Regions from separate parts of the Variovorax sp. F042 genome, predicted to be linked through region 1. Evidence: predicted binding sites of a transcription regulator. Region 1 holds the regulator's gene; the other holds the start of a gene.
What was found. Region 1 encodes sigma-54, which starts transcription at its own class of promoters, with help from an activator protein. Its sites were predicted from a motif close to TGGCANGNAANCTGCTTT; they were not measured.
Positions count from the first base shown of each region.

Region 2: the regulator sigma-54 is predicted to act here: its motif matches at 2,472-2,489, upstream of ACZYSP_RS14635 (ammonium transporter).

Region 1 is NZ_JBVASX010000003.1:162,857-167,267, forward strand. Features, by position in the region: gene ACZYSP_RS13610 (phospholipase D family protein) at 1-1,366, opposite strand, end outside; gene rpoN (RNA polymerase factor sigma-54) at 1,377-2,978, opposite strand; gene lptB (LPS export ABC transporter ATP-binding protein) at 2,996-3,790, opposite strand; gene lptA (lipopolysaccharide transport periplasmic protein LptA) at 3,787-4,411, opposite strand, start outside.
Region 2 is NZ_JBVASX010000003.1:392,933-397,343, reverse strand. Features, by position in the region: gene ACZYSP_RS14645 (thiamine pyrophosphate-binding protein) at 1-837, shown strand, start outside; gene ACZYSP_RS14640 (hypothetical protein) at 873-1,175, opposite strand; gene ACZYSP_RS14635 (ammonium transporter) at 1,194-2,432, opposite strand; partial or broken gene ACZYSP_RS14630 (sulfite exporter TauE/SafE family protein) at 2,808-2,912, shown strand; gene ACZYSP_RS14625 (tripartite tricarboxylate transporter permease) at 2,977-4,411, opposite strand, start outside.

The DNA of each region.
Region 1 (4,411 bases):
CGGTGTTGTGCGTCTCCGAGCGCGGATCGAAATTCATCGAGCCGACGAAAAGAATGCGCCGGTCGATCACCGCCGACTTGGCATGCAGCCTGCCTACCGAGGTGCCGAACAGGCCGAGCCGCACGCTGCGCCGGGTGCGCGTGGAGCTCAGTTCGTAGAGGTCGGCGCCGAGCTTGAGCATGTCGGGCCGGTAGCGGCGGTAGGCGGTGTGCACCAGCGGCTCGTCGGTGGCGGCCAGCGAATTGGTGACGACGCTGATCTTCACGTTGCGGCCGCGGATCTCGCGCATCACCTCCAGCCCCGAGGCGCCCGGAATGAGGTAGGGCGAGACGATGGTCACCTCGGAGCGCGCACGGCGCATCTGCTCGACCACGTTGTAGCGCACGCTGTCGACGTCCAGCAGCGGCACGCCGCCGTAGGACGTGGTCTTGCCGATCACGCGCTCGGGCGAATCGGCGTAGGCCTCTGCGGTGGCCCAGATCAGTCCGAGCTTGCCGGCGTTCAGGTCTTCCGCCATCGGGCTGTAGCCAAGCAGGTCGTTGGGCGCGGGCGGCGGCGGTGGTGGCGTGGTGTCGAGGCCGGTGGCGACGTCGAAGCGCTTCTGCAGCTCCTCGCGCGACAGGTCGCTGGCCACCACCGACTGGATCGGCCGCACGTAGATGCTGTTCCAGTACTGGTCGAACAGGCTGCCCAGCCGCGGGATCAGCGCGCCGGTGACGAAGGTGTCGAGGTCGAGGAAGTTCTCCCCCGCCGTGCGCCTGAAATACTGGTTGCCGATGTTGCGCCCGCCCGCCACCGCCATCGCGCCGTCGGCAATGAACAGCTTGTTGTGCATGCGGCGGTTGACGCGGCTGAAGTCGAAGAGCGACGCGCTGAAGCGCTTCAGCAGGCTGCCGCGCCCGGCCGGGAACGGGTTGAACAGGCGCAGCTCCACGTTGGGCGTGGCGGCCAGGCCGAGCAGCAGCTCGTCTTCGCCGGAGGTGTAGAGGTCGTCCATCAGCAGCCGCACGCGCACGCCGCGCTGGGCGGCGTCGCGCAGGGTGCGCATCAGGTAGCGGCCGGTCTCGTCGTTCTCGATCTGGTAGTACTGCACGTCGAGCGTGAGCTGCGCGCGGCGGGCCAGCTGGATACGGGTGTCGAAGGCGAAGTCGCCGCCGGGCATGAGGCGAAAGCCGCTCAGGTCGGGGTCGGGCTGGGAGGCCAGCGCGATCTTGCCGAGCGCGGTGTCGGCTGACACGGCCATGGCCTTGGTGGGCGGGCGCGGCGCCTCGTCGGGCAATGTGGCGCAGCCTGCGAACAGCAAGACCGCAGCCATGACGAAAACCCAATGCCCACAACGCGAAAGCGACGGCAGGCGACGGGTCATCGGTGGCTTTCTACAGGGCCTTGCGCAGGTTGGCGGGCGCGATGCGCAGCGCCTCGCGGTACTTGGCCACGGTGCGGCGCGCGCACTCGATGCCCTGCTCTTTCAGCATCTCGGAGATCTGGCTGTCCGACAGCGGCTTCTTGATGCTCTCGGAGCTGACGAACTGCTTGATCAGCGCGCGCACCGCGGTGCTCGACGCATTGCCGCCGGTTTCGGTGCCCAGCGCCGAGCCGAAGAAGTACTTGAGCTCGACCGTGCCGAAGGGCGTGGCCATGTACTTGGCGGTGGTCACGCGCGAGATGGTCGATTCGTGCAGGCCCAGTTCGTCGGCGATCTCGCGCAGCACCAGCGGGCGCATCGCGAGTTCGCCGTGCACGAAGTAGCTCTTCTGCCGCTCGACGATGGCGTTGCTCACGCGCAGGATGGTGTCGAAGCGCTGCTGGATGTTCTTGATGAACCAGCGCGCCTCCTGCAGCCGCTGCGACAGCGCCTGGCTGCCTTCGCCCTTGTGCGACTTGAGTGCGCCGGCATAGATGTCGTGCACGCGCAGGCGCGGCATCACCTCGGGGTTCAGCATGACGCGGAACTTCACATTGGTGCCGCGGCCCGTCTTGGTGACGATCACGTCGGGAATGACGATGTTGCGCTCGACGTCGACGAAGCGCCGACCCGGCTTGGGCTCGAGCCGCGCGATGATCTGCAGCGCCGAGCGCACCAGCTCCTCGTTGCTGCGGGTGAGCGTGGCCAGGCGCTTGAAGTCGCGGCGCGCGAGCAGCTCCATTGGCTGCTTGCAGATGGCGATGGCGGTCTTGCGGACCAGCTCTTCCTCGTCGGTCTCGTCCTCGCGGGCCAGGGCACGCAGCTGGATGCCCAGGCATTCGCCGAGGTCGCGAGCGCCGACGCCGGCGGGTTCCAGGCTTTGCAGCAGGCCGAGCGCCACCTGAAAGTGATGCACGAGGTCGTCGAACTGGTCGTTGTCGTCGCCGGCCAGGCCCGAGGCCAGTGCGGGCAGCGAGTCTTCCAGGTAGCCGTCGTCGTTGAGCGATTCGATGAGAAAGCGCAGCGCGGCGCTGTCGTTCTCGTTCAGGCGCAGGCTCAGGGCCTGGCGGTGCAGGAAGGACTGCAGCGACTCCTGGCTGCGCGCGAGTTCGGTGGCGTCGGCACGTTCGTCGTCGCCGAGGTTGTTCTGGCGCGCGGGCGCATCGCTGCCCCATTCGCTGTCGTCGGGCGCCATGTCGACGGTGCCGTCGCCTTCCCAGTCGGGCTCGCGCTCGGTGATCTCGGCAGCGGGGCCGTCGGTGTCGGCCGTGGTGGTGGTGCTGGTTTCGGTGGAAGCAGTGGACGCGCTGGCGGCGGGCGAAGCGAAGTCGCTTTCGCCGTCGCCGCTATCGCCGCCGTCGTCGCGCGGCACCGGGGCATCGGCCGTGTCGAGCCCGAATTCCTCGCGCGCCGCTTCTTCAGCCGTGCGCTCGAGGAACGGGTTCTCGTCGAGCATCTGCTCCACCTCCTGGCTCAGTTCGAGCGTGGAGAGTTGAAGCAGCCTGATCGACTGCTGCAGCTGTGGCGTCAACGCCAGATGCTGCGAGACGCGAAGGGATAGCCCTTGCTTCATGGGAACCGCTCCCGCCCTTACATGCGGAAGTGTTCGCCCAAGTACACCCTGCGTACTTCGGCGTTGTCGACGATCTCCGAGGGTGTGCCTTGTGCCAGCACATGCCCGTCGCTGATGATGAAAGCGTGATCGCAGATGCCCAGCGTTTCACGCACGTTGTGGTCGGTGATGAGCACGCCGATGCCGCGCTCTTTCAGGAAGCTGATGATCCGCTGGATCTCGATCACCGCGATCGGGTCGATGCCGGCGAAGGGCTCGTCCAGCAGGATGAAGCGCGGCTGCGTAGCCAGCGCACGCGCAATTTCGACGCGGCGGCGCTCGCCGCCCGACAGCGCGAGCGCGGGCGAATCGCGCAGGTGGTCGACGCGCAGGTCGGCCAGCAGCTCGGCCAGGCGCTCGTCCATGTGCTGCTTCGACAGCGGCGCCATCTTGCCGTTCTCGTCGGGCTCGCTCTGGAGCTCGAGCACGGCGCGCACGTTTTCCTCGACCGTGAGCTTGCGGAAGATCGAGGCTTCCTGCGGCAGGTAGCTCAGGCCCATGCGGGCGCGGCGATGGATCGGCATGTGGGCGATGGGCTCGCCGTCGATGCTGATGTCGCCCGCGTCGGCGCGCACCAGCCCCACGATCATGTAGAACGAGGTGGTCTTGCCCGCGCCGTTCGGCCCGAGCAACCCGACGACTTCGCCCTTCTGCACGTCGAGCGAGACGTCTTTCACGACCGTGCGGCTGCCGTAGCTCTTCTTCAGGCCGCGCGCGATCAGGCGGCTGCCCGGTGCGCCGTTGGCGTCCTGCGTTCCTGCGGTTTCGATCACTTGCGGGTTTCTCCCTGGTCACTGAGCGTGGTGCTCTGGCGCAGGCCCTTGCCGGGTGCGGGCGTGGGCGCCGGCGGCGCCGCCTTCGCGCCGGCCGGAGCTGAGGCACCGGCTGCCGGTGCGGTGGCGGCCTTGGGGGTCAGGATGGTCTTGACGCGCCCGCCCGGGGTGGACGCGTTGACGGCGGTGTTCGGCGGCACAGTGGAACCGTTGACCGTGTAGGTGTCGTTGCTCTGGTCGTAGACAATCAGCGCGCCCTGGCTCTCGTCGTTCGGCGTAGCGCCAAGCAGGCGGCGCATGGTGGCGTTGCGGATGAACTTGACGTTGTCGGCGCGGCTGTCGTACTCGATGACTTCCGACTCGCCCTCGATCCACTCGTCGGGCGCATTGCGTTTCTGCTTGTAGTAGGCCCGCTTGCCCGGTGCCGCCGTGACCACGCCGTACTGGTAGCCCTCGGGGTCCTGGCGTACATCCATGCGTGCGCCGCGGATGATGATCGTGCCCTTCGTAACGAGCACGTTACCGGTGAACACGCTGGTCTGCTTCAGGTCGTCGTAGCGCATCGAGTCCGACTCGATGTTCATCGGCTTGGTGCGGTCGGCGGTTTCGGCCAGTGCGCCC
Region 2 (4,411 bases), 230 kb from region 1:
GTACCGTCGCAGGGCTACGAGCTGCTGGCGATTCCGCAGCCGAAGCAGGCGCTGGTGCATGTGCACGCCGACGCCGACGAGCTCGGCAAGCTCTATCGTCCGGCGCAGGGCATCCACGCCACGCCGCAGGCTTTCGCGGAAGCCGTGTCCACGCTGCGCCCCGCACAGACGCCGGCATGGCAGGCAGAAACGAAGACCGCCCGCGAGGACTTCCTGCGCTGGAGCGACCCGGCGCCCATCCGCATTCCCGGCCCGCTGCAGATGGGCGAGGTCATGCAGCACCTGCGCGAAGTGCTGCCGGCCGACACCATCTTCTGCAACGGTGCGGGCAACTTCGCCACCTGGGTGCACCGCTTCTGGCCGTTCCGCTCCTACGCGAGCCAGCTTGCGCCCACCAGCGGCTCGATGGGCTACGGCCTGCCGGCCGGCGTCGGCGCCAAGCGGCTGTGGCCGCAGCGCGAAGTGGTCGTGTTCGCGGGCGACGGCGACTTCATGATGCACGGCCAGGAATTCGCGACGGCCGTGCAGTACGGCCTGCCGATCATCGTGGTGCTGCTCGACAACGCCATGTACGGCACGATCCGCATGCACCAGGAAAAGCACTACCCCGGCCGCATCAGCGCCACGCAGTTGAAGAACCCGGACTTCCGCGGCTATGCCGAAGTGTTCGGCGGCCACGGCGAGCGCGTGACGAGCACCGAAGAGTTCGGCCCCGCACTGGCGCGAGCGAGAGAGAGCGGCAAGCCGGCCATCCTGCATTGCCTGCTGGACCCGGAAGCGATCACCCCGGGAAGCACGCTGCAGTCGATTCGCAAGGCAGCGCTGGCTGCAAGCTGAGCACCCGGTGTCATTCGCACGCACCCCGAAAAGACTCAGCGCAACCCACCCACATAGCGAGGCGGCGGCGTAGGCGGCGTCCCATCGGGCTGCCGCGCCGCCAGCCGCGCAGCGCGAGCCAGCGGCTCCATCGCCTGCTCCAGCCGTGTCGCCAACTGGTAAAGCTCCTCGTCCTTGGTGTCGGCAGCGTGCGCGCGCGTCATGCGCACGATCTCGGCCGCGTACTCGGCATTGGTCGCCATCCACTCGGTGTCGGTCACGCGCCCATGCTTTCGCCGCAGCGCCACGTGAAGGCGGGCAGCAAGGGCGATGCGTTCGCTTTCGGACATGGATGGCATGGTTCCTCCGTCGGTGGGTCAACTACTCCCGAGATGTTCTCTGTGCTGTGCAAGATCGAGGCCCAGCACCTCGCTGTCGGCATCGACGCGCAACCCGACCATGATGTGCACCAGAAACAGCACCACCGCCGTCCCCGTTGCGCTGTAGATAGCCACGCTGCCAACGGCGATCGCCTGCGTCAGCACGTCGCCCGTGGCGCCCGAGATGCGCGCATCGGCGAACACGCCCGTCAGCAGCGCGCCCACGATGCCACCGATGCCGTGCACGCCGAACACGTCGAGCGAGTCGTCCGCGCCAAGCAGGTGCTTGAGCCCGGTGGCGCCCCAGTAGCAGGCCAGCCCCGCGATCGCGCCGATGGCCAGCGCGGACAGCGGCGTGACGAAGCCGGCCGCCGGCGTGATGGCCACCAGCCCCGCCACCAGGCCCGAGCACAGGCCCAGCAGCGAAGGCCTGCGCCGCACGATCCATTCGCCGAGCATCCAGCTCATGGCGCCGGCCGCCGCCGCGATGTGCGTCACCAGCATCGCCAGGCCCGCGCGCCCGTCGGCCGCCACCGCCGAGCCCGCATTGAAGCCGAACCAGCCTACCCACAGCAGGCCCGCGCCCGTCATCGTCATCGCCAGGCTGTAGGGCTCGAAGGCCTCGCGCCCGTAGCCCTTGCGCGGCCCGAGCGCATAGGCGCACACCAGCCCCGCGATGCCCGCGTTGACGTGCACCACCGAGCCGCCGGCGAAGTCGAGCGCGCCCATCTGCGCGAGCCAGCCGCCCGGCTCCCACACCCAGTGCGCGACAGGTGCATACACCAGCACGCTCCAGAGCAGCGCGAACCACAGGATCGCCGAGAAGCGCATGCGCTCGACAAAAGCGCCAAGCACCAGTGCGGTGGTGATGATCGCGAAGGTCAGCTGGAACATCGCGTAGACCGATTCAGGCACGTTCGGCGCGACGTGGCTCACCGCAACCTGCCCGGCCTCCTTCAGATACTCGAAGCCCGAGAACCAGAAGCGCCCGGTGCCGCCCAGCCAGGGCCAGCCCTCGGTAAAGGCCAGTGAATAGCCCACCGCGAACCAGGTCAGCGAGACCGCCGCGGCTATCGCCACCACCCCCGCCATGGTGGCCAGCACGTTCTTGCGGCGCACCATGCCCGCATAGAAGAGTGCGATGCCGGGCAGCGTCATCAGCAGCACCAGCGCGGTCGAAGTCATCATCCATGCGGTGTCTGCCGCGTTGATGGAGGCGTGCGGAGCCAGGGCCATGACCGTTTCTTCTTCTTGAAGTGATGGACCTTGGTGCTGCCTGCACAAGTCGTGCCACATCGTTAACTATCAGAAACACTTTGGTTCGCAAATCTGGCTTTCTCGGTAAGGCAAAGCGGGTAATTCCCAATGCACTGAGGCGGTGCGCACCCTAAAGTCTGCCCACTCGCGAACGGGCCCTGCTCGTGCTGCCGAGGGTCCGAGGAGACAATCCCCAAGCAACAATAAAAATGCTTCAAAGGCTCCGTACGAGATGCCGTGTTTGACTTTGAAAGGCGCCGCTGGTCGGCGCCTTTTTTATGCCTGCATGACTTGATACACCTGCATCTTCAGCTCCTTTTTTGATAGCGCCACGGGTGGGGTAGTCCTCCCCCTATGGAAATGCTGGTGGTAACGGGCGCCTCGCTGCTCGCCGTGTTTCCGGGCGCACCGCCGGCGACCCTGCCGGGCACCAACAAGAGCGCGTCTATTTGGGGCACCCCGAGCAAAGGCCCCAAATGAAAAAAGCCCCCGGAGCGGGGGCTTCTTGCAGGGACCGGAGCGCTCACTCCTCGACGAAGGCTTCCTCGCGCTTGGCCTTGATTGCGGGCAGCAGCACGATGCCCAGCAGCAGCGCAGCCGCCACCAACAGTCCCGCCGACAGCGGCCGGGTGACGAATACGCTCCACGCACCGCGCGACAGCAGCAGCGCGCGCCGCAGGTTCTCTTCCATCATCGGCCCGAGGATGAAGCCCAGCAGCAATGGCGCAGGCTCCGTGCGCAGCTTGATGAACAGGTAGCCGATGAAGCCGAAGGCCGCCACCATCCACACGTCGAAGGTGTTGTTGTTGGTCGAGTACACGCCGATCGCGCAGAACAGCACGATGGCGGGGAACAGGAACTTGTAGGGCACCGTCAGCAGCTTGATCCACATGCCGATCAGCGGCAGGTTCAGGATGATCAGCATCGCGTTGCCGATCCACATCGAGGCGATCAGGCCCCAGAACAGCTCGGGGTTGCTGGTCATGACCTGCGGGCCGGGCTGGATGTTGTGGATCGTCATTGCGCCCACCATCAGCGCCATCACCGCGTTGGGCGGAATGCCCAGCGTCAGCAGCGGGATGAAGGAAGTCTGTGCACCGGCGTTGTTGGCCGACTCGGGCGATGCCACGCCGCGGATGTTGCCCTTGCCGAAGGGCACTTCGCCGGGGCGCATGCGGATCTTCTTCTCCAGCGCATACGAGGCGAACGAGGCCAGCAGCGCGCCGCCGCCGGGCAGGATGCCCAGCGCCGAGCCGAGGGCAGTGCCGCGCAGCACCGCGGGCAGCATGCGCTTGAAGTCGTCCTTGGTGGGCCACAGGCCCTTGACCTTGTGCGTGAACACTTCGCGCTCGTCGTCGGGCTGCGAGAGGTTGCCGATGATTTCGCCGTAACCGAACACGCCCATGGCGATCACCACGAAGCCGATGCCGTCGGTGAGTTCCGGAATGTCGAAGCTGTAGCGCGCGACACCCGAGTTCACATCAGTGCCCACGATGCCCAGCAGCAGGCCGAGCACGATCATCGCCACTGCCTTCAGCAGCGAGCCCGAAGCCAGCACCACGGCGCCGATCAGGCCCAGCGTCATCAGCGAGAAGTACTCGGCCGGACCGAACTTGAAAGCCAGCTCGGTCAGCGGCGGCGCGAAGGCGGCCAGGATCAGCGTGCCGACGCAACCCGCGAAGAACGAGCCGAGGCCGGCCGCGGCGAGCGCCGGGCCTGCGCGGCCCTGCCTTGCCATCTGGTAGCCGTCGATACAGGTGACCACCGAGGACGACTCCCCCGGCAGGTTAACCAGGATGGCCGTGGTCGAGCCGCCGTACTGCGCGCCGTAGTAGATGCCGGCCAGCATGATCAGCGCCGACACGGGCGGCAGCGCGTACGTGGCGGGCAGCAGCATCGCGATGGTTGCGACCGGGCCGATGCCCGGGAGCACGCCGATCAGCGTGCCCAGGATGCAA